4 regions of the Bradyrhizobium sp. YCK136 genome follow, and region 4 is predicted to be linked to each of the others. Evidence: predicted binding sites of a transcription regulator. Region 4 holds the regulator's gene; each other region holds the start of a gene.

Region 1 (5,748 bases), 2.7 Mb from region 4:
CAGCATACAGGGCGGTCAGAGCGTCTCCGGAGCGAACCTTTATTACGGGATGAGACTGGCACCGCGGTGTCTATCCCTCTCAGGGATGCCAAAAGGCAGCCACGGCCACCGTTCTCGCTCTGGGACAGACTGGTCAATCACTTTCCTTCGCTCGAGTTCTTTTGAATATAGCCGCGACACGCCGTGGCAACGGCCAGCGTGTTCATGCAGGCGACAACCGACTCTTTTGGCTCAACCGCGGCGACCACGGCCGAGGCCTTGGTGGCGCCGGCGCCCCCCGCACGCCCAGACCGCTTTTATACACACACGCCCTAATTTTCCGGCTTGTATCCGTCCGTCAGGGTCTTCAGGAACGCGATGATGTCGGCCTTGTCCTGCTCGGTCATCGCCGGCCTGTCGCCGGGGTGACGATCGAAGGGCGGATCGATGACGTCGACATTGGCGTGATATTTTTGCGGCAGGTCGTCGTACTTCAGCACGGTGCCGTCGGCGGCGCGCGGAAACACCTTCTCCGGATTGGTGTCGCGGAAATTGTAGAAATCCAGCACCTGCTCGAGGTTGCGGAAAACGCCGTTGTGGAAGAACGCGTGGCGCACTGCGGTGTTGCGCAGCGTCGGCGTCAGGAACATGCCGCAATATTGCGTCTGCTCGGGCATGTCGGTGCGATGCGGGCCGCAAACGCCGAGGTCGAAATAATTGGGGTCGCGATTCTTAGCGAGCGCGGCGTTGCGCGGGGCGCCGAGCGCCTCGTATTGGTGATCGGTGAACAGCGGCGGCAGGCCGTCGCGGGTCGGTGCCGAGGTGTGGCAGCCGGCGCAATTGGCCTTGTCGGGATCGTTGAACGCTTGCAGCCCGCGCAGCTCGCCCTCGGACAGCCGCGCCTTGCCCTCGAGCCAGTAGTCGTACTTGCTGGTGTAGGGATGGAAGCTCGGCTCCTCGACCTGATAGCGCGCCACCGCGAACATCGCTTCCGCGATCAGCAGCCGCTGATTGTCGAGCACGCGGGCGCTGAACAGCTCGACGAAGCGGCTGGCGTAAGAGGCGCGGCGCAGCTTGCCTGCGACGATCTCGGCGCTGCCGCCGTCCATCTCGTTGGGATCGAGCAGCGGAAACAGCGCCTGGTCCTGCAACGTATCGGCGCGGCCGTCCCAGAACAGGCCGCCTTGCGGCACGATGTTCGCCGACGCGCCGCTACCGCCCGCGGTCTTGGTGGTGCGCGCAGCCTGCTGGCCGAGCGCGGCCATCTGCGCGAGGTCGATGACGTTGTCGTCGTCGCCCCTGTCGGGGCCGATGCTGAAATTCGGATGGCGATCGAGATATGTCAGCGACGGCACCGCGCGTGCACCCGGGCGCGACAAGGTCGCGCCGCCGAGCATGACCGGCCCGTCATTGGGCGGACCGTAGGCGTGATCCGGGCTGTGACAGGACGCGCATGACAGCGCGCCCGAGGACGACAGCGAAGCGTCGTAAAAAATTTCCCTGCCGAGCTGCGCCATCGCCGAGAGCGGAGCGGCCGGCGGACGCATGAGACGAACCGGGTTCGGATTCGCACCCGCGGGATTTGCTTCCGCAAATCCCTGCGTCGCGACGGCAAGGACGGCGCCGGCCAGACAAAGCAGACCGGCGCCGAAAAGCCACATGGTGCGGCTGTTCATATGACCTTGCGTCTTAGTGATGGTGATGCTCGTCCGGCGGGCTGGTCATGACAGTGCCGGAGGTCGGGTCAAGGAACAGCGCGTCCACCCGGAGATCGTGGCGATGATCATGATCGAAGTCGAACAGGTCCATGATCGACCCGGCGCTGGCGTCGAACGAGCCGCCGCCGAGACGCTGGCCGCGCAGCCAATTGTCCTCGATGAACCGCACCACCGAGGCCTGCGAAATGTAGGTGTGGCTGACGAAGTTCGTCCTCGCATAGGGCGAAACCACGATGAAGGGAACGCGGGTGCCCGGACCGCAGCGGCCGTTCACCGGCTTGCCGCTAAGCCCCTTCGGCGCCGGCTGCTTCTGCGGGCCGAGACCGCACAGGCCCGGACCGTTGACCTGGTCGGCGGTCGGATCGTAGGAGGCGCTCTTCGGCGCGACGTATTGGTGATCGTACCAGCCGTCGGAGTCGTCATAGGTGATGATGACCGCGGTCTCGCGCCACTCCGGTTGCTTCTGGAGGAAGTTGATCAGCTCGACATTGCCGACCTGCTCGTCGAGCGGGTCGGAGTAGCCGGCGTGACCGTCCTGGAAGGCCGGCATCTTGATGTAGGACACGGCCGGGAAATGGCCGGCCTTCACCGCGGCGTAGAAGTCCTCGAGATCGTAATTGTGGTTGGCCGGATCGACCTTGCCGTTGAAGTCGTGGGTATGGCCGATCGCGTGGACCGAGCTCGGCCGCGCATGGGTCGGGTTGGCGGTCGACTTGTAGTACTGGAACCAGGCATGGTGCGGAATGTAGTCCGCGGTGGTGCCGTTGACGGTGCTGGAGAACGTGCTGCGCGCGCAGCCCGTTGTACCATTGGCGTTCTTGAGCGTCAGGTCGAAGCCGCCCATGAAGCTGCCCCAACTGATGTGCTCGGCGTTGAGCAGGTCGCCGATGTTCTTGCCGTCCATCAGGATCGTGCTGGTCGTGCTCGAGCAGGCGTCGATGCCCGGATCCGTGTCGCCGACCAGCGTCAGGCCGCCCTGGCCGTCGGGAACGGTCTGCGTCGAGATGCCGACGATGTTCTTGGCACCGTTGGTCTGGCCGGAGATCACCTCGAGCATGCCAGGCGTCGACGGACCAAAGGTGTCGGTCCAGTGATTGTCGCTCATGGCGAAGTGCTGGGCGTAGTTCCAGAAGGCCGTGACGGTGTTGCCGTCGAAATAGCCCATCACCTGGCCGTTGGTGCCGAACGCGCCGGCGCCGCCGGCCGTGCCGCGGCCGGTGAATTTCGGGAACAGGTCTTCCTTGCCGTTGTCCACCGCCTGCTGCTCGGGCGTGTAGGCATGGTTCTGCGAGCGCGTGTTGGCCTGGGTGCGGTCGAGACGGAACGGATCCGTCGCGCCGGTGCCGTTGGCCGGGCTGTTGTTCGGGTTGTTGACCAGCAGGTTCGCCGTGACGAGGTTGTTGACCTTCGGCGTGTGCGGCTTCGGCACGAAGGGTATAGAGCCGGACGGATTGGCCGCGTTCGGATAGGTCGCGAAATAATGGTCGAACGAGCGGTTCTCGTTGAAGATGATCACGAGATGCTTGATCGGCGTCTCGGTGTGGATGTCATGCGGATGACGGTGACGATCGTGATCATGATCGCGGTCCCGACCGAAATCGTCCGCGAGAACAGGCATGGCGCATGCGAGTGCCGTCGCGGCCGCGAAAATCGCGGCCGTCGTCAGAAATCTGGATTTCATTGTTGTGTTGCCCCGAAGGATTGACGCCGACCCCGGGAACGTTAATGGCGCGCGATGACAGAGCTGTGTCAGTTTGACGCAAGAGACACTTTGCGCAGTTGTTCAGACAAGATTTTCTACACGGGCGATTTGCCCGAAGCTGCCTTCCTCGACCCTCATGGTGAGGAGTCCGCCACAGCGGGCGTCTACTCGGTGCGGATCGGAGAATCCTTCAGGCCATTGTTGTCATAGGCCTTGCGCAAGGTGCCGTTGATCGTCGCCTCGTTCATGAATTTGGTGACGAAGGTCAGCGCCAGGCTGTGGCCGAGCGGCACCGCGACGGCTGTCACCGTCTTCTTGAACGTCTCGTCCAGCACCTTTGTACCGGGAATCTTCTGCGCCATCTTGTTGAGCTGGTCGCGCGACAGCGCGAAGGCGTCGATCTCGCCGCTCTTCAGGAGGCCGAAGATCTCGTCATAGGTCTGATAGCCGGTGACCTCAGCGTTCCTGAGATGCGCGACAGCGCCACGCATGGTGGTGGTGGCGTTGACGGCCGCGACCTTGATGCCGGGCTGGCGAGCGAGGCAAAATTGGTCACGTTCGAACCAGCCTTGACGATGTAGGTGGCGTCCGCGACCTCGTAGATCGGCCCGAACATCATCTTGCTCTCGCGCTCGGGGTCCTTTGGCAGCCAGGTGACATCCCAGGTGCCTTTGCTGGCCGCATCGGTGATCTGTCCGGAATTTTGGTGCACGACATATTCGACACCAACGCCGAGCTGGGCCGCCATCTCCTTGCCGAGGTCCACCGGCACGCCGGCATAGCCGGTTTCCGTCCTGGTCGACCAGAATGCGCCGCCTGCGGGGCTGATTGCGATCGCGACCCGCAGCTTACCGGTCGGCGCGATCTCGTCCTTCAGCCCATCGGCTAGCGCGGGCATGGCAACCGCCGCCGCGAGAACGAGACCGGAGAGGGCCGATTGGACGGACGCGGACATGTCATGTTCTCCTCGCGTTTTCTTGTTCTCGTCGTCCCGACCGCTTCGCTTCCGCCACACGACCTTTGACACAATTCTGGTCGATCGTGCGCGCGGTGAAAAGCGGTTTGTCATGACAAACCTGTCAAAGGCCACACCGCCGTTCGCCGTGCAAGGCCGACGACCGCCATGGCTATGGTGTTCCACGGCCGGACATTTGTTGGTAGCCTGCCGCACCGACAGACAGCAATCGGGGGCCACCGAATGACGCGCGCGAATCCCGCATCTCCCGCACATCGCAATGGAGCGTGGAGACATGTTGGACGGGCGCTAGCCGCCACGGCCGCCGTGATCGCGCTCGCCGGCTGCGAGGACAAGAACGCCTACGTGGCTCCGCCCCCGCCCAAGGTGGACGTGGCGACGCCCGTGCAGCGGCCGGTGACGCGCTATGTCGAGGCCACCGGCAACACCGCGCCGATCAAGAATGTCGACTTGGTGGCGCGCGTGCAGGGTTTCCTGCAGTCGATCGACTACCAGGACGGCACCTTCGTCAAGCAGGGCACCCAGCTCTTTACCATCGAGCCCGAGACCTACAAGCTGAAGCTCGAGCAGGCCCAGGCGGCCGAGGCCGGCGCCCAGGCCTCGCTCCGGCAGGCGGAGGCCGACTTCAAGCGGCAAAGCGATCTGGTGCAGCGGCAGGCGGTCTCGCAGGCCACCCTCGACACCTCGACGTCAACGCGCGAAAACGCGCAGGCCAATCTCCTGCAGGCGCAGGCCAACACCAGGATCGCCGAGGTCAACTACGGCTACACCAAGGTCACCGCGCCGTTCGACGGCGTCGTCAGCGCCCACATGGTCTCGATCGGCGAGCTCGTCGGCGTCTCCTCCCCGACCCAGCTCGCGACCATCGTCGCGATGGACCCGATCTGGGTGAACTTCACCGTCAACGAGCAGGACGTGCTACGCATCCGCGCCGAAGCGGCCCGCCGGGGACTGACGCCCACCGACCTCAAGCAATTTCCGATTCAAGTCGGCCTCCAAAACGAAACCGGCTATCCGCATGAAGGCAAGCTCGACTACGTCTCGCCGACTCTCAACCAGTCGACCGGTACGCTTGCCGTGCGCGGCCTCGTCCCCAACGACAAGCGGGTGCTGCTGCCCGGCTATTTCGTCCGCGTCCGCGTGCCCTTCGACCAGGAGAAGGGCGCGCTCCTCGTTCCCGATACCGCGCTCGGCAGCGACCAGGGCGGCCGCTATCTGCTGGTGGTCAATGGCGACAACGTCGTCGAGCAGCGCAAGGTGCAGATCGGCCCCACCGATAACGGCCTGCGCGTGATCGAGAGCGGGCTGAAGCCGGACGACCGCGTCGTGATCGCGGGGCTGCTGCGGGTGATCCCGGGCCAGAAGATCGACCC
Region 2 (5,748 bases), 3.0 Mb from region 4:
CGGGCGAAGGCGCGGTTTTGCAAGGACCAGGCGTTGTGTGACTGGTCGCTGCATGCCGATCGCATCCACGTCAGACCGGCCGACTTCCCCTCGTAAGGCTTACCGGCCGGGTGCCGTTGCCGGCGGCGGCGCGGTTGCGCCCGCGCCGAGCGAGCGTTGCACCATGACGGTGTCGGACCAGCGGCCGTGCCGGTAGGCGACGCCGCAGAGCAGGCCGGCGCGCGCGAAACCGAACTTTTCGTGCAGCGCCAGCGAGGGCGCGTTGTCGGCGTCGATATAGCCGATCATCTGGCGGAAGCCGGCCGCCGCACAAACATCGACCAGCTCCTGGAGCAATAGCCGTCCGACGCCGCGGCCGAGATGCGCGTGGTGGACGTAGATCGAGTGCTTGGCGGTGTAGCGATAGGCCGGGCGCTTGCGGAACAGCACCGCATAGGCGTAGCCGACCACCTCGCCGCGATAGGTCGCGACCAGATGCGGCAGGCGGGTCTGCTTCAGGTTCTTGCGCCGGTCGCGCAGATCGTCCGGCTCCGGCGCGCCGGTTCCCTCGACATCGCGCGGCACGCCGTTGCGGACATGATGGCGGTAGATCGCCAGCATCGCCTCGACATCGCTCTCGCGCGAGGGGCGGACCTGGACCGGCTCGTCATCCGCGCGGATTGCGGCTGTTTCGTTCATCGGCACCTACTCGGCAACGACGTAAGTATAGAGCCCGATACGGCCCTGGGCATCGATCTCCTTGTAGACGCCCTGGATTTCGACGTCGAAGCCCGGGAACGTGTTGAAGCAGGTCTCGAACATCTTGAGATAGTCGACCATGGGCTTGGCGCGTTCCGTCAGCCGCTCGCCGGGCACGATGGTGGCGATGCCGGGCGGATAGACCACGAAGGGCGTGGTGGCGATGCGGCCCGCGATCGCCTCGATCGGCAGATAGTCGACGTCGTTGCGGAACAAATAGCGGGCGGCATCGCGGGGCGACATCGCGATCTCAGGCATGTGCTCGGGCATGAACTGCCGCGCCTGGAGCGCGCTGACATCGGCGGCGCGGAAGAAACGGTGCATGTCGCCGCAGAGATCGCGCAGCCGCACGCCGGCATAGCGCGCCTGCCGCCGCTGGTAGAATTCCGGGATTGCGTCCGCCAGCAACGCATTGTCGTCGTGCAGCCTCTTGAAGGCGACGAGGCCGGAGATCAGCGTGCCGGCCTTGCTCGCCTCGACGCCGGGAGTGAGCAGGAAGAGCAGGGAGTTGAGGTCGTTCTTCTCCGGCACGATGCGGTTCTCGCGCAGATATTGCGCGACGACGGGGGCGGGGATGCCGTGCTCGGCATAGGCGCCGGTGGTGCGATCGAAGCCAGGCGTGAGCAGCGTCAGCTTGTTCGGATCGGTCATGGCAAAGCCTTCCGCGAGATCGGGAAAGCCGTGCCAGTTGGTATCCGGAGAGAGTTGCCACAAGGCGGGATTGGTGGCGAGCTCGTCGGTGGATAGCGTCTCCCAGGCGACGTTGTGGGCGGCACCGGGGCGGCTGACGTCGGGGATGGCGACGCGATCCGGGACGAAGGGCTCGAAGAACCAGCGCCGATCGGGGTTCTGCTCCTTCTCCTCGAACTCACGCCGCATCGCGCGGATCTTCTTGCGCAGCTCGATGCCGAGCCGGATCGTGTCGTCCCACAGCACTTCGCCGGAGCGCCCCTTCATCATCTGCGCGCCGACGTCGAGGGATGCGAACAGCGGGTAGAACGGTGACGTGGAAGCGTGCTGCATGAAGCTTTCGTTGAAGCGGCGGTGCTCGACCCGCCGCTTCTGGCCGCGGATGTGACGGTCCTTGATGTGGATTTGCGAGGCCTGCGAGAAGCTCGCGAGTTGCTTGTGGGTCGACTGCGTCGCGATGATGCCGGGCGCTTCCGGGGGAAGGTTCGCCAGCCCCATGGCGAAACGGCCGGCATAGAGCGGGTGGAATTTCATGAAGCCGGCCCAGGCCTCGTCGAACAGGATGTACTCGCAGAGATGGCCGATGCGCTTCAGGATCATCTCGGCGCTGTGGATCGAGCCGTCATAGGTGCACTGTTCGACCACGGCGACGCGGAACGGCCGTTCCTTGCGCCAGGCGTCGCGATCCCTAACCAGCGGATGGTTGCGGATCGCCTCGCGCAGGGCCTTCTCGTCGAGCATGTCCCAGCGCATCGGGCCGATCAGGCCCCAGGCGTTGCGGATGGTCGGGACGTAGACCGGGATGCCGCCATTGATCATCAGCGCGCCGTGATGAGCGGCCTTGTGGTTGTTGCGGTCGAACAGCACGAGGTCGCCGTCGGTGACGAGCGCGCCGAGCGCGACCTTGTTCGAGGTCGAGGTGCCGTTGAGCACGAAATAGGTCTTCTCCGCGCCGAAGATCGCCGCTGCCTCCTTCTGCGCCTTCAGCGCCGGGCCCTCATGGGTAAGGAGGTCGCCGAGGTCGAGCACGGAATTGTCGAGGTCGTCGCGGAACACGGATTCGCCGAGATGCTCGACGAACACCCGGCCGATGGGGCTGCGATTGTAGAACACGCCGCCATTGTGGCCCGGACAGGTCCAGAGCTGGTTGCCTTCCTCGGCATAGTCGACCAGCGCGCCGAAGAACGGCGTCTTCAGCGTCTCGGCATATTGCTTGAGCCGGCTGATCAGGTTCTTGGCGATGAAGGTCGGCGTCTCCTCGGAGAGGAAGACGTAACCGTCGATGAAGTCGAGCACCTCGACCGGCAAATCCTCGAAGCGCTTGCGCCGGATCAGGAGGATGATCGGGAAGTCGAGGCCGCGGCGCCGCATCAAATTGATCAGCGCCGAGGTCTTGCCCTCCAGGCCCTTCTTGCCCCAGTCCACCACCATGCAGCCGATCGCGGCGTCGGTCTGCACCGCCATCTCCGCGTCCTCCAGCTTGCGGGCCCGGACGACCTCGAAGCCGGAGCGCTGGATCTCCTCGATGATCTGGTTGAAGCGGACGCCTTCGAGGTCGTCGGCGTCGAACACGGGTGCGGCGAACAGGAAGTTGAAGCGCTTGAAATAGTCCATTGTCTGTCCCGAATGTACTGGAGACACAGCTCTCGGCACATTCGATGACAGTTGGATGACAGGATGTGCGGCTGGCGTTTCGCCTCTCCCCGCTTACGGGGAGAGGCCGGATTGCGCAGCAATCCGGGTGAGGGGGAGCTTCCGCGAGTCCGACTATCACCGCCTTTGTGGGTGCAGCCCCTCACCCCAAGCCCTCTCCCGTAAGAACGGCGAGAGGGAGAAGTCCGTTACCGCTTGGCCTCGCTGAACACCACCGTCGGCACGGCGCGGTTGACGACTTCGCGCAGCGCGAAGCTCGATTGCACCCGCGCGACGCGCGGCAATCGCGACAGCTCGGTGCGGTGGATGCGCTCGAAATCCTCGATGTCGCGCGCGAGCACGATCAGGATGTAGTCGTCGGTGCCCGACATCAGGAAGCAACGCACGACGGAGGGGCATTTCACCACCTCCGCCTCGAACGCTTTCAGCGCCTCGTCGCTCTGGCTCTCCAGCGCAATGCGCACCAGCACCGTCGTGGTGAGGCCGAACTGCGCCAGGTCGAGCGCGGCCTGATAGGCCTGGATGTAGCCGTCGTCCTCCAGCGCCTTTTGCCGCCGCGCCAGCGCCGTGCTGGATAGTCCGACCTTGTTGGCAAGCTCGGTGTGGCTGGCCCGCGCGTTGGTCGTGAGTTCCGCGAGGATGGCGAGGTCTTTCCGGTCGAGGGCCAATGTTTCGTTTCCAGCGTGAAAGGGCACTTCGGCGCCGGAAACCGGCGCGGAGATCGCGAAACTAGCTGATATTTGCACGAAACCAAACTGGACCCGTCGCTACCATGGCGAGGTGAATCAAGACGTTGGAAGGAGCCCAGGATGCGTGTCGGTGTGCCCAAGGAGATCAAGGTGCAGGAATATCGCGTCGGGCTCACCCCGGGCGCGGTCCGTGAATATGTCGCGGCCGGGCATCAGGTGACGGTCGAGACAGGCGCTGGCAGCGGCATCGGTGCTTCTGACGAGGTCTATCGGCGGGCAGGGGCGGAGATCGCCGGGAGCGCCCGCGACGTCTTCGCCAGTTCCGACATGATCGTGAAGGTGAAGGAGCCGCAGAAGAGCGAATGGACCCAGCTTCGCGAAAGCCAGATCCTGTTTACTTACCTCCATCTTGCACCGGACCCCGAACAGGCCAAGGGCTTGCTCGCCTCCGGCTGTACGGCGATCGCCTATGAAACCGTCACCGACGCGGCCGGTCACCTCCCCCTGCTTGCGCCGATGAGCGAAGTCGCCGGCCGCCTCGCCATCGAGGCCGCTGGCGCCGCGCTCAAGCGGTCGGCCGGCGGTCGCGGGCTTTTGCTGGGCGGCGTGCCCGGCGTGCAGCCGGCGCGGGTCGTCGTGCTCGGCGGCGGCGTGGTGGGAACACAGGCCGCGCGCATGGCCGCGGGCCTTGGCGCGGAGGTCACGGTGATCGATCGCTCGATTCCCCGGCTGCGCGAGCTGGACGATGTCTTTCTCGGACGGGTGCGCACCCGCTTTTCAACCATCGAGGCGGTCGAGGAGGAGGTCTTTGCCGCCGACGTCGTGATCGGTGCGGTGCTGGTGCCGGGCGCGAGCGCGCCCAAACTCGTCACGCGCGCGATGCTGAAATCGATGCGGCGGGGCGCGGTGCTGGTCGATGTCGCCATCGACCAGGGCGGTTGCTTCGAGACCTCTCATGCGACCACGCACACGGACCCGACCTACGAGGTCGACGGCGTCGTGCATTATTGCGTCGCCAACATGCCGGGTGCGGTGCCTGTCACGTCGAGCCAGGCGCTGAACAACGCGACGCTGCCGTTCGGCCTGATGCTCGCGAACAAGGGTTTTACGGCGGTGCTGGAGAACCCGCATTTGCGCAACGGCCTGAATGTCCACCGTGGCCGCATCACCAACAAGGCGGTCGCGGAAAGCCTCGGGCTGGAGTTCGCTCCGGTGGAGACCGGGCTCGCGGCGTAGACGGGCCGCCAGTTCCGTCATTGCGAGCGTAGCGAAGCAATCCAGAGTATCTCCACGCAAAGATTCTGGATTGCTTCGCTGCGCTCGCAATGACGACGTGGAGAGAGGGTGCGCCGACGTTGTGGGCGCCATCAACTCTACGCCTTCGTCAGCCTGTACTGCCCAAGATCCGGATCATGCGTCATGCGCCAGTAATCCACGAAGCGCCAGGGCATGGCGGAAAACACGCGGCCGCTTGAGTTGCGATAGTAAGTCGTCATGCCCGGATGGGTCCAGATCATGCCCTCGTGCTCGGCGTCGACCTTGCGGACGTAATCGTCGAGCACGTCCGGACGGACGTCGATCGCTGCGACATCGCGCGCGATCATGTCGGCCAGGCACGCCGAGATGTAGCGGCTCTGGCACTCCGACTGGAAGATGACGCTGCCGCCATGCGCGGGACCTGAGTTCGGGCCGAGCATGCAGAAGAAGTTGGGGAAATCAGGCACGGTAAGGCCGAGGAACGCGGTCGGATTGTCGTTGCCCCAGGCCTCGCGCAAATTCTTGCCGTTGCGGCCGCTGATGTTCAGGCGCGCCGCCATCTCCGTGACCTTGAAGCCGGTCGCGACCACGATGATATCCGCGGGGCGGTGCTTGCCGTCCGCGGTGACGATGCCGCCCTGGTCGAAACGGTCGATCGCGTCGGTGACGAGCTCCACGTTCGGTCGCGTCAACGTCTTGAACCAGTTGTTGTCGAGCAGGA
Region 3 (5,748 bases), 800 kb from region 4:
TGTCCAGTGTCCGGAATTGTGCACGCGCGGGGCGATCTCGTTGACCAACACCTTTGGTCCGGTGCCATTGGCGAGCACGAACATCTCCACCGCCAGCACGCCGACATAGTCGAGCGCGCTTGCGATCTTGCTTGCGATGCTGCGCGCCTCTTCGGCGAGCGCGTCCGGGATCGGCGCGGGCGCGCGCGATATCTTCAGGATGTGGTCGCGGTGCTCGTTCTCGGTGACGTCGAAACATTCCACCTGGCCCGCGACCGAGCGCGCGGCGATCACGGAGATCTCGCGCTCGTACGGCACGAAGGCCTCCAGGATCGCCGATTTGGTGGCGAGGCTGGTCCAGACCTTGGCGATGTCGTCGCCCGCGCGGATGATGGCCTGGCCCTTGCCGTCATAGCCGAAGCGGCGGGTCTTCAGCACGGCCGGAAGACCGATCCTTAAAATCGCCTCGCGCAACGAGGGGACGGAGGTGACGTCGGCATAGGCTGCGGTGCCGATGCCGAGCCGCGTCACGAAATCCTTCTCGGCGAGCCGGTCCTGGGTGGTCTCCAGGATCTTGCGGTTGGGCAACACCGGGCGGCGCGCGTCCAGCACCATCGCGGCGGCCGCCGGGACGTTCTCGAATTCGTAGGTGATGACGTCGACGTCGTTGGCGAACAGCTCGAGCGCCTCGACGTCGGCATATTCGGCGCAGGTCGCGTTCAGCACGACGTCGAAGGCCGGCGAGTCCGGATCGGGCGAGAACACCTGGCAGCGCAGTCCGAGCCGCGCCGCGGCCATGGCCAGCATCCGCCCCAATTGTCCGCCGCCGAGGATTCCGATGGTGTCGCCGGGCTTCAGCTTCACCTGCTTTGCGTCAGTCACGCCTTGTCCTCCGGGCGCTCGGCGACCGCCTCGGTCTGTGCCTTGCGCCAGGCGGCGAGGCGGTCGGACAAGGCTGGGTCGGACAGCGCCAGCACGGCGGCAGCAAGCAGCGCCGCGTTGATCGCGCCGGCCTTGCCGATGGCAAGGGTGCCGACCGGGATGCCCGCGGGCATCTGCACGATCGAATAGAGCGAATCGACGCCCTTGAGCGTCTTCGATTCGACGGGAACACCGAAGACCGGGAGCTCCGTCAGCGCCGCCGCCATGCCCGGTAAATGTGCAGCGCCGCCCGCACCGGCGATGATGATCTTGTAACCCGCCGCCTTCGCGCCCTTGGCGAAAGCGACCAGCCGGTCGGGTGTGCGGTGTGCCGAAACGATGCGGGTCTCGGCGGCAACGCCGAGCGCCTCCAGCGTGTCGGCGGCATGCCGCATCGTGTCCCAGTCCGACTGGCTTCCCATGATGATGGCGATCGGCGCGGTCATGACGTTAATTGTGCTCGGGAAAACAGAAACATAGGCCAGATTAACGGTTCCGACCGGCGGCTCGCAAGGCGGTGGCAAGGAGAAGGGAATGCACTATCCTGTCTTGGTGAATCCCCGCAAGCCTTCATTGAGCAGGATGCCCATGAAGAAACCAAAAAGGGCGAGCGCTGCGAAGGCCAAAAAGGGCCGGAAAATCAGCGCCAGCCGGTCCAAACCTGCCACCAAGCGTCCGGCCAAGCCGCCGCAGCGCGGAGCGTCGCTTGATGGCACCAAGGACAGTGCAAAGATCATCCGCGGGCTGCGGAGCAAGCTCAAGGCGGCGGAGCGGCGGGTCGCGGAACTGGAAGCTGCCGCCGACACCGATTTCCTGCTCGAGATTCCGAACCGGCGCGGCTTCGAGCGCGAGCTCACACGCGCCATCGCCTACATGAAGCGCTATCGCGCCACCGGCGCGCTGATCGTGCTCGATGTCGATCGGCTGAAGCCTATCAACGATTCCTTCGGCCACGCCGCCGGCGACGAGGTGCTCAAGGCGATCGTCGGCGCGCTGACGCGGCAGGTCCGCGCCTCCGACGTAGTCGGCCGGCTCGGCGGCGACGAGTTCGCGCTGCTGCTGTGGAATCTCAACGAGACCGATGCCAAGGCGAAGGCCGCGGCCTTCGAGCAGGCGATCGACGAATTATCCTTCGTCTTCCGCAGCCAGAATGTGACCGCGGGCGCCTCCGCCGGCGTCGCGTTGCTGGGGGCGCATTCCGACGCAGGCCGCGCCTTGGAGGAGGCGGATGCCGCAATGTATGTGCGCAAGGCGCGCCGGCGGCACGAGCCGCGGATCAGGCTGGTCAGCAACTGAGCATGATCCGGACCCGAAGGGCCGCGCTAGCGCAAAGTGTGCAGCGATTTTCCTCGCGACAAATGCGAAACGCGTTTGCGCGGAGATCATGCTCAAACAATAAATGCCCTACAACGTGGCCAGATCTTCCGGCACGTTGCCGAATTTGCGCAGCAGCGTCGCGTCGCCGAATTCGCCGGTCATGGGATCGCCGCTGCGGCAAAATGCGACCGCGCCGATGTGGCCGGCGCCGCGCGCCAGAATTTCGGCGCGCCGCAGCGCGGCCGTCGAGGACTGACATTCCTCCGCGGCGCCGGCGACCGGCGATCCGTCGTCATCGATCAGGAAGGGCATTGCAACGTAGTAGGTGACGTCCGACATGGCGTTGCTCCGATCATCAACATCAGGCGGCGCTGCTCCGCGCCTTGCTGCGAGAGGTCTCCGGAATGCAGCCGGCTGAAATCGCCGCCTGCAATTCCTCGAGCTCCGCCTCCAGATATTCGTTGGCCATGATCAGCGCCTTGATGGTGCTGCGCAGATTGCCGTCGCACAACGCGATCGCCCGATCGCAGGCCTGTTCATAATGGCTGTTGTCCAAAAGGGCGGTTGCCGACATCTGCGTTGTCCTTGCTAGGTTCCTTGGGCGTTTCTCTGGGGCGTTTCCTGGGGGCGTTTGGTGCCTGAATGTTCCTATTTTGTTCTTTTGGAGTCAAGAGGATTCACCCGGCTCGCCCCGCCGCGAAAAGCCCGCTGGGGATCAGGCGATGATGTCGGGCGTGATCTGGTCTTCGATGAAGGCGATGCGGTCGCGCAACAACAGCTTGCGCTTCTTCAGCCGCTGTAACCGCAATAGGTCGGGGGCAGGCGATTGATGCAGTGCATCGATCGCCGCGTCGAGATCTCGGTGTTCCTGCTGCAACCGGGCGAGCTCGGCTTCGAGTTCGCTCTCGTCTTCATGGGTCATGTCTGCGGTGGCCGAAAAACCGATAGTCGTGAGATTAAGGCTGTGGATGCCCTGTGGAAATTATCGTCCTTGCGCGCCGTGACCGCAAGCGATCTCGGGCCGTCGCTCACCGATCTCTCGCAAGATATTTCGACGGTTCGCTGCGGCGCTGCGCAAGCGCATTGATATCATGGATTTTTCCCAGCGCGGTTCCTTACTCACGCTTCGCTACATATGAATTTTCAAAAATGACACGACGACGACGGATATCCATCGACAGAACGAATCGGTGATGTACACTTCGTCGTCCGGATTGAATCCAAGGTCACCCCTACCGAGGAGGTTTCGAATGACAATTCAGGCACATCTGGTTGAATTGGAACGGAAGCATAAAACTCTCGAAAACGAATTGCACGAAGCTCTCGTGCACCTTTCAACAGACGACCTGCAAATTGTTGAGTTGAAGCGCCGGAAGTTGATGGTCAAGGACCAGATCGAGCGTCTGAAGCACACTGGCGACACGCTTCACTAGTAAACCCCGTATTCAGCGTAGAGTTTGATCGTACCCCTTCAGGCAGGGGTGAGTGCTGTTGCGCTCATCCCTGTTGGAAGATGCGAAGCCGCGCAAGGACATTTGCGCGGCGTCCAGAGCTATTTCCGTTCCGACGGAATCGGAACGGAAATAGCTCCGGCTTCTTGTTTGGACGCGTTTTCTTCTTTGCGCGAAGTGGTATCCGCTTCGCTTGAAGACGCTTTAGATATTTGCGAGCTCGGCGACGTGATCGGCGATCGCGAGCGAGGACGTCAGTCCCGGCGATTCGATGCCGAACAGGTTGATCAGGCCTGCCACGCCGTGATCGCGCGGACCCTGCATCAGGAAATCCTGCGTGGCGACCGCCGGCGGCACGATCTTCGGGCGGATGCCCGAATAGCTCGGCATCAACGCGCCGTCAGGCAGCGTCGGCCAGTATCTCCGGATCGCCGGATAGAAGCGCTCGGCGCGTGACGGATCGACCTCGTAGTTGATCGTCTCGATCCACTCGACGTCAGGGCCGAAACGCGCCTGCCCCGCCATGTCCAGCGTCAGATGCACGCCGAGGCCGCCGGGCTCGGGCACCGGATAGATCAAGTGCGAGAACGGCGCCTTGGCGTTGCAGCTGAAGTAATTTCCCTTGGCCAGATAGGCCAGCGGAATCCGGTCCAGCGGCATGCCGTCGATATTGCGCGCCACCGTTGTCGCCGCGAGGCCCGCAGCGTTGACGAGGAGGCTGCATTGCAGCGCCATCGGTGCCTCGCCGCCGGCCTCGACCTCGATCATGCCGGCGGCCGCCTTGGCACGGATCAGCGGGGTGTGAAACGCGAAGGCCGCGCCGGCTTCCTCGGCCTCGCCGCGCAGCGAGAGCATGTAGGCGTGGCTGTCGATGATGCCGGTCGAGGGCGAGAGCAGCGCGGCGTCGCAGGCGAGCGCCGGCTCCAGCGCGCGTGCGGCCTCGCCCGTGAGCAACTGCATGTCGAGCACGCCATTGGCCTCGGCGTGCGCCTTGATCGATTGCAGCTTCTCGGTTTCCTTCGCATTGGTCGCGACGATCAGCTTGCCGCAATTCTTGTGCGGGATGCCGCGCTCGCCGCAGTAGCGGTAGAGCGCGTGCTTGCCGCTGACGCACATGCGCGCCATCCAGCTTCCGGCGCGGTAGTAGATGCCGGCATGGATCACCTCGCTGTTGCGCGAGGAGGTGATGGTGCCGATGGCCTCGGCTTCCTCGAGCACGATGACCTCGCGCCCGGCCTGGGCCAGCCTTCGAGCCACCGCGAGCCCGACCACGCCGGCTCCGATGACGATGCAGTCGACCCTATCCATGGTTGTGCAGGAGGTCCGCTGGAAGCGCCGGTGGCATCAAGCCCGGGAACGAGGGCGCGGGGTCATTTTCCGTTAAGGAAGCATTTATCATGTCAGGGCAATTGCCGTATTTAACGTGACATTTTTCTGTTGCGCGTACAGGCGTTTACCCGATCCAAACCCGTGAGGCCAGACAATCCGACGTTGAAATCGCGGGTGGCTGATGGCTGAGAAGAACTGGCACGCGGACAGCACGATTCTGATTGCTGTGCAGGCCGTTGTGTGCCTGATCGGCACGGTCGCGCCTGCGCGTGCCTTTGCGCTGTCGGACAGCTTCGCCCCGCCGAGCTCGCTCGACAACCTCGATCCCAACCTGATCTGGGAAGCCCTGATCGGGGGCATCGTCGTCTGTGCGTTCCTGGTGGCAATCGCGTTGTGGATCCACTCCGCGCTGCGCCGGACCAGGCGGTTGCAGCTGCGGCGCAACGCCTTCGTCTCCTCCGCCATGAACAATCTCAACCAGGGCGTGGTGATGACCGATGCGCAGCGGCGCGTCATCTTCTGCAATGACCGCTATCTCGAGATCTATGGCCTGTCACGGTCGGATCTGTGGGCCGACATGAACGGCCACGACATCCTCGAGCTGCGGCGCAAGCGCGGGGTCCTTGGTGGCGTCTCCGATAAGGAATTCTACGAGAAGGCGGCAAGCGGCAACGGTCTGATCACCGAACTGCCTGACGGCCGGGCCATCCTGGTAAAATACTTCGTGCTGCCGAACGGCGGCTCGGTGGCG
Region 4 (5,748 bases):
CTGGACGAGATCGCGGCGCAGGCGCGTTCGAGCCGCCCGACGCTGTCCTCGATCTCGGCTTCGGTGACGATCAAGGGCGGCAGGAAACGCACGACATTGTCGCCGGCGCCGACCGTGAGCAGCTTCTCGTTACGCAGCGCCGCGACGAGATCGCCTGATGGCACCACGGCCTTGATGCCGATCAGGAGGCCCTCGCCGCGCACCTCGCTGACGACATCGCCATGACGATCGATCACGGAGGCGAGCTTCTGCTTGAGCAGCAGCGACATCTTCTGCACGTGATCGAAGAAGCCAGGCTTCAGCATGACGTCGAGCACGGCGTTCGCCGCCGCGACCGCGAGCGGATTGCCGCCGAAGGTCGAGCCGTGCGAGCCGGGACCCATGCCGGCCGCCGCGTCCGCGGTGGCCAGGATCGCACCGATCGGGAAGCCGCCGCCGAGCGCCTTGGCCAGCGACATCACGTCAGGTGTGACGCCGGTACGCCGATGCGCGAACAGATCGCCGGTGCGGCCCATGCCGGTCTGCACCTCGTCGAAGGCGAGCAGCAGGCCCTTCTCGTCGCAGAGCTGGCGCAATGCCTGGAGGAACGCAGGTGTTGCGGAACGCACGCCGCCCTCGCCCTGAATCGGCTCGATCAGGATGCCGGCGGTCTGCGGACCGATTGCCTTCTTCACGGCCTCGATGTCGCCATGCGGGACCTGGTCGAAGCCATCCATCGGCGGACCAAACCCTTCGAGATATTTTGCAGATCCCGTCGCAGCCAGCGTCGCCAGCGTGCGGCCGTGGAAGGCGCCTTCGAAGGTGATGATGCGGTAACGTTCCGGATGACCCTTGGAGAAGTGATGATGGCGGACCAGCTTGATCACACCTTCCAGCGCCTCGGCGCCGGAATTGCAGAAGAACACGAAGTCCGCGAAGCTTTCATTGCAGAGGCGCGTCGCGAGCTTCTCGCCGTCCGGACTCTGGAACAGGTTCGACATGTGCCAGAGTTTTGTGGCCTGCTCCTGCAGCGCCTTGACCAGCGCGGGATGGGCGTGGCCGAGCGCGTTCACGGCGACGCCGGAGGTAAAATCGAGATAGCGATCGCCATTGGTCGCAATCAGCCAGCAACCTTCGCCGCGCTCGAAACCGAGGTCGGATCTGGCGAAAACGGGAAGCAAATGCGGCGCTGCGCTGTTAGTCATGACGATCACTTGATGTTGCGGACGGCCTGAACACGCTCATGCAGCGCACCATTGACCGGCCCGGAAAACGAAACGTGCCGCCTTTTAAGGGCGGCACGTGACACTATCTTATGCCTGGTGAAACCGGTGTCAATGCCGCCCGAAAGCCTCGCGAAACGCTGAATCCGTAGTCTTGCGGAGCCGAAATTGCGGGGTTTTCGCCACGGAACATGTGGAAGCGAGTCGGCGGACTCTTGCGCGTGAGTCACGCCATATTGTAGCGTTTGGCTTGTCAGATACGACATCTCGTGCAGTGTTTCTGATCCTCTAAGTCCTCATGTACCGGCGTAGACGTTCGGGCGTTATCGGCGCGCCCGGCGAGCCTTAAGGGATTCTGACGGCACGGGTTTTTCGAGGCTTAGGCATTCGCCGCGAGGCGCCAGGATGGCAGCCGCACGGCGAGGGAAAGGGTGCAATGACGGTTTTGACCTGGTCCGACGATCGCGTCGAGCAGTTGAAAAAGCTCTGGGAGGCCGGATTGTCGGCCAGCCAGATCGCAGCCGAGCTCGGGAACGTGACCCGCAATGCCGTGATCGGCAAGGTACACAGGCTCGGCCTATCCGGCCGCGCCAAGAGCCCCTCATCGGCGGCTCCGCGGCCGCGCAAGGCGCGCCCCGCGCAGCACATGATGCGGGTGAGCCGCCCCATTGCGCGCGGCAACACCGCGCTGGCGCAGGCCTTCGAGGTCGAGGTGGAGGCCGAACCGGTCACCTACGACAACGTGGTGCCGATGAGCCAGCGGCTGTCGCTGCTGGAGCTGAACGAGGCGACCTGCCACTGGCCGGTCGGCGATCCCTCGAGCCCGGATTTCTTCTTCTGCGGCGGCAGGGCGCTGTCGGGCCTGCCCTACTGCGCGCAGCACTCGCGCGTGGCATATCAGCCCGCCGCGGATCGCCGGCGCGCACCGGCGAAGCCCTCGCGGTGAGTTTGTTCTGAAATCGAGTGACGGCCGTCACGCGTTGACGGCCCAACAAACTCGATGTCGTCCCGGACAAGCGCGCCTGAAGCGCGCGCAGATCCGGGACCCATAACCACCGCAAGATGTGGCTACGGGGACTCGGAGTTACCTTCTTCGCGCGACAACCACGCCCTGTGATTATGGGTCCCGGATCTGCGCTTACGCTTGTCCGAGACGACACTGAGAGTGTGGCTGTAGCCCGCTAAACCAACGCCTGCAAACCCTACGTCTGCTCCGCCTTCGCAAAGCGATCATCCAGCGCGTAGCCGGCGCCGCGGACGGTGCGGATGGGATCCTGCTCGCGGCCGAGATTGAGCAGCTTGCGCAGGCGGCCGATGTGGACGTCGACGGTGCGCTCGTCGATGTAGATGTCGCGGCCCCAGACGCTGTCGAGCAGCTGCTCGCGCGAGAACACGCGGCCGGGATGCTCCAGGAAGAACTCCAAGAGGCGATATTCGGTCGGGCCGAGGTCGATCGGCCGGCCCGAGCGCGCGACGCGGCGCTTGTCGCGATCGAGCTCGATGTCGCCATAGGCCAGCACCGTGGCGAGCCGCTCCGGGCTTGCGCGCCGCAGCAGGCCCTTCACGCGCGCCAGGAGCTCCGGCACCGAGAACGGCTTGACGATGTAGTCGTCGGCGCCGGTCGCAAGACCCCGCACCCGCTCGCTCTCCTCGCCGCGCGCGGTGAGCATGATGATCGGGAGCTGCTTGGTCTCGGGCCGGGTCCGCAGCCGGCGGCACAGCTCGATGCCCGACAGGCCCGGCAGCATCCAGTCGAGTACGATCAGATCGGGGATGTGTTCCTTGAGGCGGGTGTCGGCGTCGTCGCCGCGCATCACCGTCTCCACATCATAGCCGTCGCCTTCGAGGTTGTAGCGGAGAAGCTCGGTGAGAGCTTCCTCGTCCTCAACCACCATAATGCGTGCGCCCATGGTGTCGTCGCTCCTTAAGTCTTCAGGTATTCGGGACCGTCGTGGCGAAGGTCGTCATGTCGCCCTTCGGTCGCTTGTCGGTGATCGCCTGGCCCTCGATCATGTAGAACACGGTCTCGGCGATGTTGGTGGCGTGGTCGCCGATCCGCTCGATGTTCTTTGCGCAGAACATCAGATGGATGCAGAACGAGATGTTGCGCGGATCCTCCATCATGTAGGTGAGGAGCTCGCGGAACAGCGAGGTGCAGATGGCGTCGACTTCCTCATCGCCCTTCCACACCGCCATCGCCGCCGGCAGATCATGCGCGGCATAGGCGTCCAGCACCGACTTGACCTGCTGCTGCACGAGGTCGGTCATGTGCTCGAGGCCGCGGAACAGCTTGAGCGGATGAAAATCCGTCTCCAGCGCCGCGACGCGCTTGCCCATGTTCTTGGCGAGGTCGCCGATGCGCTCGAGATCGGTCGCAACGCGCATGGCGCCGACGATCTCGCGCAGATCGACCGCCATCGGCTGGCGGCGGGCGATGGTGAGCACGGCGCGCTCCTCGATGCGCTTCTGCAGCGCGTCGAGCTCGGTGTCGGTGGCGACGACGCGCTGGCCGAGCGCGACGTCTCGGCGGATCAGCGCGTCGACGGAATCGACGATCATGCGCTCGGCGATCCCGCCCATCTCGGCGACGAGCCGGGTGAGCTCCTGGAGGTCGGTGTCGAAGGCCTTTGCGGTATGTTCAGAACCCATGTCCCGTCTCCTCAGCCGAACCGGCCGGTGATGTAATCCTGCGTGCGCCGGTCGCTCGGCGACGTGAAGATCTTGCTGGTGTCGTCGAACTCGATCAGCTCGCCGAGATACATGAACGCGGTCTTGTCGGAGACGCGCGCCGCCTGCTGCATGTTGTGGGTGACGATCGCGATCGTGTAGTTCTCGGACAGTTCCTGAATCAGCTCCTCGACCTTGGCGGTCGAGATCGGGTCGAGCGCCGAGCAGGGCTCGTCGAACAGGATCACCTCGGGCCGCACCGCGACGGTGCGGGCGATGCAGAGGCGCTGCTGCTGGCCGCCGGAGAGCGACAGGCCGGAGGCGTTGAGCTTGTCCTTGACCTCGTTCCAAAGCGCGCCGCCGCGCAGCGCCTTCTCGACGCGGTCGTCCATCTCGGACTTCGAGATCTTCTCGTAGAGGCGGATGCCGAAGGCGATGTTCTCGTAGATCGTCATCGGGAACGGCGTCGGCTTCTGGAACACCATGCCGACGCGGGCGCGCAGCAGGTTGAGGTCGAGCTTGCCGTCGAGGATGTTGGTCTGGTCGAGCATGAGCTGGCCGGTGGCGCGCTGCCCCGGATAGAGGTCGTACATCCGGTTGAAGATGCGCAGCAGGGTCGACTTGCCGCAGCCGGACGGGCCGATGAACGCGGTGACGCGGTTGGTGCCGAGCGTCAGGTTGATGTTCTTCAGCGCGTGGTGCTCGCCGTAATAGAAGTTGAGGTTGCGCACCGTCACCTTGGCCGGCGCTTCCGGCAGCAGCGGCGCCTGGGGCAGCCCACCGGCCGCGCTCATCGATACGGAAAGCTCACTCATTTTGCGGTCCTCTCGGCGCCAAGGATGCGCGCGCCAATATTCAGGGCAAGCACGGTAATCGTGATCAGCAGCGCGCCGCTCCAGGCGAGCTGCTTCCAATAGGCGTAGGGGCTCTGGACGAAGTTGTTGATGGTGACCGGCAGGTTCGCCATCGTCTTGTTCAGGCCAAGGCTGAAGAACTGGTTCGACAGCGCGGTGAAGAGCAGCGGCGCGGTCTCGCCGGCGACGCGGGCGGTGGCTAGCAACACGCCGGTGATGAGGCCGGAGCGGGCGGCACGATAGGCGATCCGCTTGATCACCAGCGAGCGCGGCAGGCCGAGCGCGGACGCCGCCTCGCGCAGCGCGTTCGGCACCAGCAGCAGCATGTCCTCGGTCGTGCGCAGCACCACCGGGATGACGATGACGGCGAGCGCGAGGCTGCCTGCGATCGCCGAGAAGCCGCGCATCGGCACCACCACCGCGCCGTAGATGAACAGACCGATGATGATCGAGGGCGCCGAGAGCAGGATGTCGTTGATGAAGCGGATCACCGAGGTCAGGCGGTCGTTGCGGCCGTACTCCGCGAGATAGGTGCCGGCGAACAGGCCGAGCGGCGCGCCAATGCCGACGCCGAGCACGGTCATGATGATCGAACCGGCGATGGCGTTGCGCAGGCCGCCTTCGGTCGAGCCCGGCGGCGGCGTGTCTGCCACGAAAATCTCGAGGTTCAGACCGGCGATGCCGTTGTAAAGCAGCGTGATCAGGATCAGCGCAAGCCAGGTGACGCCGAAGGCGGCGGCGGCGATGCAGAGTCCGCGAACGACGATGTCCTTGCGGCGGCGGCGTGAATAGATCGGGTTCATGGCGCTAGTTCCCCGCCTTCTTTTCCAGCCGCATCAGCATCAGCCGTGCCGCTGCGAGCACGAAGAACGTCAGCACGAACAGCAGAAGGCCGAGCAGGATCAGGCCGGACTGGTGCAGGCCGTCGCTCTCGGCGAACTCGGATGCGATCGCCGCCGAGATCGTGGTGCCCGGCGCGAAGATCGAGGAGGAGATGCGGAACGAGTTGCCGATGATGAACGTCA

Evidence for each region. The regulator PhoB, encoded in region 4, activates phosphate uptake and scavenging genes when phosphate is short. The targets are predictions, from matches to a motif close to TGTCATNNANCTGTCAT.
Region 1: ACFLEY_RS10205 (phospholipase C) is a predicted target of PhoB. The motif match lies at 3,433-3,449, and genes of this name have one in related genera.
Region 2: ACFLEY_RS30515 (Orn/Lys/Arg decarboxylase N-terminal domain-containing protein) is a predicted target of PhoB. The motif match lies at 3,087-3,103, and genes of this name have one in related genera.
Region 3: ACFLEY_RS40955 (YdcH family protein) is a predicted target of PhoB. The motif match lies at 3,367-3,383, and genes of this name have one in related genera.

The regions. Positions count from the first base shown of each region.
Region 1 covers NZ_CP172424.1:2,170,277-2,176,024, reverse strand. Annotated here, with positions in the region: gene ACFLEY_RS10210 (cytochrome-c peroxidase) at 312-1,655, opposite strand; gene ACFLEY_RS10205 (phospholipase C) at 1,669-3,378, opposite strand; partial or broken gene ACFLEY_RS10200 (ABC transporter substrate-binding protein) at 3,564-4,354, opposite strand; gene ACFLEY_RS10195 (efflux RND transporter periplasmic adaptor subunit) at 4,598-5,748, shown strand, end outside.
Region 2 covers NZ_CP172424.1:6,302,468-6,308,215, reverse strand. Annotated here, with positions in the region: gene ACFLEY_RS30525 (hypothetical protein) at 1-96, shown strand, start outside; gene ACFLEY_RS30520 (GNAT family N-acetyltransferase) at 100-678, opposite strand; gene ACFLEY_RS30515 (Orn/Lys/Arg decarboxylase N-terminal domain-containing protein) at 685-3,042, opposite strand; gene ACFLEY_RS30510 (Lrp/AsnC family transcriptional regulator) at 3,270-3,749, opposite strand; gene ald (alanine dehydrogenase) at 3,891-5,006, shown strand; gene ACFLEY_RS30500 (NAD(P)/FAD-dependent oxidoreductase) at 5,144-5,748, opposite strand, start outside.
Region 3 covers NZ_CP172424.1:8,482,051-8,487,798, reverse strand. Annotated here, with positions in the region: gene ACFLEY_RS40985 (5-(carboxyamino)imidazole ribonucleotide synthase) at 1-861, opposite strand, end outside; gene purE (5-(carboxyamino)imidazole ribonucleotide mutase) at 858-1,346, opposite strand; gene ACFLEY_RS40975 (GGDEF domain-containing protein) at 1,489-2,196, shown strand; gene ACFLEY_RS40970 (hypothetical protein) at 2,305-2,556, opposite strand; gene ACFLEY_RS40965 (hypothetical protein) at 2,579-2,791, opposite strand; gene ACFLEY_RS40960 (YdcH family protein) at 2,933-3,139, opposite strand; gene ACFLEY_RS40955 (YdcH family protein) at 3,468-3,650, shown strand; gene ACFLEY_RS40950 (NAD(P)/FAD-dependent oxidoreductase) at 3,873-4,976, opposite strand; gene ACFLEY_RS40945 (EAL domain-containing protein) at 5,179-5,748, shown strand, end outside.
Region 4 covers NZ_CP172424.1:9,279,890-9,285,637, forward strand. Annotated here, with positions in the region: gene ACFLEY_RS44970 (aspartate aminotransferase family protein) at 1-1,184, opposite strand, end outside; gene ACFLEY_RS44975 (GcrA family cell cycle regulator) at 1,639-2,148, shown strand; gene phoB (phosphate regulon transcriptional regulator PhoB) at 2,405-3,112, opposite strand; gene phoU (phosphate signaling complex protein PhoU) at 3,135-3,851, opposite strand; gene pstB (phosphate ABC transporter ATP-binding protein PstB) at 3,863-4,684, opposite strand; gene pstA (phosphate ABC transporter permease PstA) at 4,681-5,526, opposite strand; gene pstC (phosphate ABC transporter permease subunit PstC) at 5,531-5,748, opposite strand, start outside.